DNA from 2 places in the Sporosarcina sp. QA0331 genome. Region 1 is predicted to be linked to the other one. Evidence: riboswitches for the same ligand, from Rfam matches in the RefSeq annotation. Region 1 holds a riboswitch; the other holds the start of a gene.

Region 1 (3,420 bases):
TTTCTCTTGGTAGTGCAGTAAACTGTATGAGAACTATTTGTACAATTACAGTCGGTATCATAAGAAGCAACCACATTCTAACTACCTTGTTTTTAAAACGTAATTCAAATCGATCGCTCATCAGTCACACCTCTTTGTTTTATTTAACATCTCTCTTCTTATTTCATAAGCCATTTCAGTTTTACATCATCCTCTATACAACCAAGTTGATCGAAATGACTTGCTAGAATGTCAAAATACATATCTTCATCTGGACTTACATTCGCTTTACGAAGCGCCATATTAACGATATGTGCTACATCTTCTCCTAGCTCAAAAATCGTATTGAAGGCACGTACTCGAATATTTTGGTCGGAATCAAACATAGCAAACATCAATTCATCAGTCGGAATCGGCTCACTCAAATGTGCATAAGGATCTTCATAAGTTGCACAGTAAATTCGCTCTCTTGCCTCATTAAAATTCTCACCTACGAAAATCTCTCCAGCGAAAATACCATTCTTCGTTTGCGAGAGACTATCCAAATCAATCTCTATAAAGCGCATGTCTTTTATAATATAATATTTGTCGTCTTGATTGAGCGCAGAAACGTAATCATCCCATGCAGCGATTTCTCCCGGTTCAATATAAACTGCAGGACGGTATAAGTAATTTGCTGTGACTTCTTTGAAATAAATTGTCCATTCGCTATAGGGGCTGCCAAAGCTAGACAAAACCCGTAATCCAAATCCGTCCTCAATTTCTATTAGCTCGTCATATACATAGTAGCCTTCAAGCTTGCCCTCTGTTTGTACATCATGAAAAACTAACTGCACAATTGACTCGACTGTAAACCCGCCTCTCATATCCAATAGAAGCATAAATTCATTTCCTTGTTGCTCAGCATTAATAATTTTACCGTCATGAAATGACTGAGAAAAAACGGTTTGTGCAGATGGATGAAAGTGTTCAACAATTGAATCACGCTTTTCATAATTAGCTTTGCTACTAATCGTGAATTGCTCAACAGTCTCTGTGCACCATTCTTTAAATTCATCCATTGACGTATCATTTCGAAATAATGTTCGTTCAATAATTTGAGATTGAAATTTTTGTGGTAAGACAACTATGTACTGTACTAAATTTTCATATAAATGTTTCTCAAATTCACCATCGATCTCTTCCTTAAACGGATATGTATGTGCTGCATCAAATACTTCCTGTCGTTCACGTGTTAAGAAAAACATTGTTTCACCCCTTTTTAGATAAAATTTACTATCCACCTCTATTTAGCCGTTATAATTATTCAAATTTGTACAATAAGTATAACACCTTCTCTTCGAAAAGATTAGGTACCTTTATAGATAAAATTCACAAGTTTCCAATAAAAAAAGAGTATGTGAACAATTATCTGTTCACATACTCGCGAAATCTATAGTCATTACATCGTCAACTGACGGTTTTGTTGGTCGATCCATTTGCTCATGCTCTTATACAGCAGCAACGAAATAACCATCAGCATGATGCCTTTTATCAAATTGAAAGGAAGGATCCCTAGTACGATTACATTGAACATTGCCTCTCCTGTATAAGCAGGCATATTCAAAAAGTACGTGTACATTGGCAAGAACACAAAATAATTCAATGCGCTCATTCCGACAGCCATAATAACCGTTCCGGTGATCAAACCAGCTGTCAGGCCTTTTGTATTTTGAACCTTCTTAAAGATCAAATAGATTGGCATAATGAAAAGGACACCAGTTACAAAGTTGGCAAGCTCTCCTACCGGTACACCTGTCGGACTACCCGATAAAAACCAATGCAATACATTTTTAAGCAATTCTACTGCGATTCCTGCTACAGGACCCATCGTCATGATCGCCAATACAGCTGGAATTTCACTGAAATCGACTTTCAAGAAGGCAGGCAATGCAGGCAGCGGGAAATTCAACTGCATCAATACCGTTGAAATGCTTCCCAGGATTGCGATGAGAATCATCCTGCGTAATTTCTTGTTGTTCATGTTAACCCTCTCTCCTTTTGCGATTCACTTCAAAAGAGGAAAGGTCTGACCGTTTTTTTGTTGTCCACATCCAGCTTCGGCGGCCGAACTGATGCCTTAATTTCTGCATAAATCGCAGAAATACGGCAAAACGAACCCTTCGCAGTTCGATTTGCTCTGGGTCATAAGTCAACCATGCTGTACAGCAAAAAGCGCTGTTCGCATGTCTGCCTTATGCCTGTCGCATCTAGGCCGGCCGCCTACGCATTAGATAAATAAAAATCCCTAAAGCAAATAAGCTTCAGGGAGAGTTTAAAAGGCATTCTTAAATAAGGGTTAGGTATAAAGATATTCTTTATCCGTTCCCATACTTAAATAAGCACCCTTTTTGTAGACAACACAAAAAGACGGCTGCACCTTCACCTTCTCCCATCCAGACTATACTGTCGGCTCCGGAATCTCACCGGAATCAGCTGTTACGCTCGCGGGCTAGGAAGTTGAACTTCCATTTCCGCCGGTCGGGAATTACACCCTGCCCCGAAGATGAATCAATATTATATTACAACTCTATTGTAACTAGAAAAAAGCGTTTTGTAAACTCTTCTGTTTACAAAACGCTTGCTTACGTATTATGGAGTAAACCATGTTGGATTGCTGCCGATCGGCATCGGCAATGTCTTTGTCAGATCATACTTGCCAAAGCTTTCTGCGGTTACATTCTTGAGACGGACTTGCTTGCCAAATCCTTTTGCCGTCAGCATGAATCCTTCTATCATCTGATTCATAATATTTTGTTCAAAAGCAGTGATGTCTAATTGCTCTTTGAACGTAATAACAGCTATTTCATCGTCCATACGTACATCATAATCTACATTGTCGGGAATCAGTGATTGTACAATATCCCCATTTACTTCTTTCATTTCGAGGAGCCCTTCTTCCACTGTGTTAACAGTCCCAACGGGCTCATATGGAGCTAAATATACCTTACCGGAAGGCATAGTATAACGATAATAAGGAAATGGATTTTTCAACTCGGCAGCATTGGATTTTCCAACACTTTCAAAAGAAGTCGGATTTCCTTTTTCATCGACAAGCTGCATTTTTTCAAATTCAGGAAATGTTTCTTTCATGGAATTGAAATAAAAATCTACTGTAGCAGATGACAGATCATACGTATGGTCGGCAGGGATTTGATGATAGAGTATACCATTTTCCACGTATAACTTGCCTTTATACGGATGATAGTCGTCAAAACCTAGTTCCTCTTCCGGAAATTCAGCGGCATATTTATTATACAGCTCAATGCTTGACGGATTTCCATCAGGGAAATCAGAACGGATCTGTGACTCAGGTATCAAAAATGTGATAGGAACTACATTTGCAGATTCCACTAATCCAATTTGAAAAGGGGTTACATCAAAAAACTCGTCTGCAAGTAC
Region 2 (3,420 bases), 210 kb from region 1:
ACGGCCGTTCGCTGCCATCGCACGTTCCAAATTCACATGATTTCCGGACTTCAACGTGAAAAGTGTTGTTGCCTTGAAAGTCTCGGGCATTACGTCCGCTGCAAATTGTGTTGTTGAAAAATTCGAGACGGTTAAACAAACACCATTGACGGAAATACTATCTCCCTTTTTTACGTCAGAGAGCACATGGCCACATGTAATTATTAATTGCAACGATGACGAACCTTTCTTTATCGCATGTAAGGTTCCAACTTCTTCAACAATACCTGTAAACAATCAGCTTGCACCTCCATTCTGAAAAAGTGCATGAAGACGGATATCTTCTCCGATTTGCTTCACGTCAACGATACGGAGCGGTTCCGATTCCGAAATCGTTATTCGGCTCTGATCCATGAAAAGGGAAGGGCCGTTACCAACCAATTTCGGAGCCATATACAAATACAGCTCATTCGCAAGACTTGAATGAATGAAACTGGAATGGACTTGGCTTCCGCCTTCCACTAACAGCATCATGATACCTCGTTCAGCAAGTCGCATAAGAACTTCATCCAAAAAATCGATATGTTCCGGTATCGTCTCGACATGAACAAATGGGAAATCGGTAAAAGTATGCGAACGATTCGATTCAAGTGTAAAAATAATCGTCTCCGCAGCTTGATCCTGAATGACATTTGCGGTTTCAGGCGTCCGTAGATGCCTATCTAAAATAATACGTGTTGGGTTCTTTCCACCATGGGGCAAGCGGGTGGTGAGGAAAGGGTTATCATGAAGAATTGTGTTAACACCTACTAAAATTGCATCATGGGTATGGCGGAGGGTATGGACATCTAGTCTCGAACTTTCAGACGTGATCCATTTGCTGTTCCCATTTTGCGTTGCAAGGCGGCCATCGAGAGTGGCGGCTGCCTTTAAAGTGACGTAGGGTTTTTTGTGTTGAATAAAATGAAAAAATGCCCGGTTGCTAAAATCCGCCTCTTCTTTACATAAATCAGTGATCACTTCAATTCCGGCATTCCGAAGAAGCCCAATCCCTTTTCCATTTACGGAAGGATTCGGATCTGTGGACGCAATGAAAACACGGCGAATGCCGCTTGCAATGATTGTCTCTGTGCAAGCAGGCGTCTTTCCGACATGTGCACAAGGTTCTAAAGTGACATAAAGATCTGCATTGACTGCATTTGAACCGGCCATACGGAGGGCATGTACTTCAGCATGAGGTGTTCCAGCTTCCATATGCGCACCTGTCCCTAAAATCTGGCCGTTTTTAACACAAACAGCACCGACGATTGGATTCGGTGACGTTTGACCGTCTGCAAGCTTCGCAAGATCTAAAGCTAACTTCATATAATCGGCGTGGTTCATCGAATTCCCCCTTTCTAATATTTGAAAGGGCGGATATATAATTTGGGCATGGTCATCAAACTCGAGCAGCTTCTCCCATCCAGACTTTCACTGTCGGTGCCGGATTTACACCAGCTCCACCGTCTTCCGTAGGGAAGAACGGGTCACGGACTGACAAGCATTGCGCTTGATCACCGCCGGTAAGGAATTTCACCTTGCCCCGAAGCGTCGTTTTGATTTGACCGATTTAAACTTAACATACTTCGAAATTAGTTGCCAAATAATTTAATCCTAATAGCTGAAATTACAAGGTAGGTAACCTATAATGAAATGTAAAGAAAAGGCGTTCAACGAGGATGGAAGCTTCATGGACATCTTCGTGCTAGGGAAGAGGGATGTTGCAAATGACTGGTTCTATCCATCAACGGAAAGCAGAGCATATTGAAATCACACTCAACGAAAAAGTGACAGGAAACCATATTACGACAGGACTGGAAAGGGTTCATTTCACTCATAACGCTTTACCTGAAATTGACTTTAATGAAATTTCCATTGAAAGTACATTTACTGAACAAGTAAGACCGACACCGTTCATGATCAGTTCCATGACTGGCGGAGCTGCTTTCGCTGAAACGATCAACCGTAATTTGGCGCTTGCCGCTGAAGAAAAAGGGTGGATTTTAGCTTTAGGATCCATGCGGGCATTAATTGAGAGCGAGGAACATAGGGCTTCATTCCAAGTGAGACAATACGCGCCGTCCGTTCCGATTATCGCCAATTTAGGCGCAGTTCAATTGAATTACGGATTTGGCATTGATCAATGCCGGCAAATTATTGAAATGACGGATGCTAATGCATTGGTGCTTCACTTAAACAGTCTTCAGGAAGTTATTCAACCGAATGGAGATTTGAATTTCAAGGATTTATTAGTGAAAATCGAAGCGCTGACAAAAGAATTGGAAGTTCCGGTAGGTGTAAAGGAAGTCGGCTGGGGAATCGATGGAGCGACAGCTAAAAAGCTGTGTGACGTCGGTGTGTCTTTCATCGACGTAGCGGGCGCAGGTGGAACATCATGGAGCCAAGTGGAAAAATACCGTTCGACCGACCCTGTTAAACAGACTGCAGCAGAAACGTTTAGCGTATGGGGCACACCGACAGTGGATTGTGTCGTTTCTGTTCGTGAAAAGATCGGCAGACAGTCGATTGTTGCAAGTGGCGGTATGTCGACTGGCCTGGACGCTGCAAAAACAATAGCATTAGGTGCTAATATTGTCGGTTTCGGGAGATCAATCTTGAAAGAAGCGACACAAACTCCAGAAGATGTCATGAGAGTTATGGAAACGAAAGAATTAGAGCTGCGCATGGCTATGTTTGGCGTTGGCGCATCTACATTGGATGAACTTCAAGCGACTGACAGAGTGCAATATGTGAAAAGATGAGTAGTTGAGTGGCCACTTGTAAAGACGAGTGGTCTTTTTTAGTTAAAACAACATTCAGTCAATTAGTTGAAAGTAGGAACATAAGTTTGTATAATAGGTAAAGGCAGCATAAAAGGAGGAATGGGAGAAGTGGCGCGTAATCCGGGCATGACAGACGAAAAAATCATTGAACTGTATAAAAGCGGGTTGCCGTATGAAAAACTTTGCACCGTTATCGGGTTGTCGGATCGTGGAATTCGAAATGTATTGATTAAGCATGGAGTCGAATTGCGTCCTGTAGGACGTCGGCGTATTCATAAAGTGAATGAGGATTTCTTCAAAACATGGTCTCATGAGATGGCTTGGGTATTGGGATTATTTATTACGGATGGCCATGTAAATAGCAAAGTTCACTCTGTATACTTAGCACAAAAAGATGAGACTTTATTGATGAAAGTAGCAAAACTAATGGATGCGAATTCGACGATTGCACAACCAACCGGTACGAGAACAACACCGATGTTGATGATAAATTCAAAAAAGATTAAGGAGGATCTAGAGCAACTTGGTGTAACACCGAATAAATCACATAATGTACCTTTTCCTGACGTGCCAGATCAGTTCATGCCTGCATTTATAAGAGGTGTTATAGACGGAGATG

The links. Region 1 has a riboswitch for FMN ahead of AC0L13_RS10115 (ECF transporter S component). Riboswitches for the same ligand answer to the same signal wherever they lie in the genome.
Region 2: linked by a shared signal. The riboswitch ahead of ribD (bifunctional diaminohydroxyphosphoribosylaminopyrimidine deaminase/5-amino-6-(5-phosphoribosylamino)uracil reductase RibD) and the one ahead of AC0L13_RS10115 (ECF transporter S component) in region 1 are both predicted to bind FMN.

Annotation. Positions count from the first base shown of each region.
Region 1 covers NZ_CM147850.1:2,026,921-2,030,340, forward strand. The annotation lists gene AC0L13_RS10105 (hypothetical protein) at 1-121, opposite strand, end outside; gene AC0L13_RS10110 (DUF4085 family protein) at 159-1,226, opposite strand; gene AC0L13_RS10115 (ECF transporter S component) at 1,421-2,002, opposite strand; FMN riboswitch at 2,399-2,530, opposite strand; gene AC0L13_RS10120 (hypothetical protein) at 2,611-3,420, opposite strand, start outside.
Region 2 covers NZ_CM147850.1:1,812,246-1,815,665, forward strand. The annotation lists gene ribE (riboflavin synthase) at 1-276, opposite strand, end outside; gene ribD (bifunctional diaminohydroxyphosphoribosylaminopyrimidine deaminase/5-amino-6-(5-phosphoribosylamino)uracil reductase RibD) at 277-1,362, opposite strand; FMN riboswitch at 1,426-1,573, opposite strand; gene fni (type 2 isopentenyl-diphosphate Delta-isomerase) at 1,746-2,780, shown strand; gene AC0L13_RS08905 (LAGLIDADG family homing endonuclease) at 2,901-3,420, shown strand, end outside.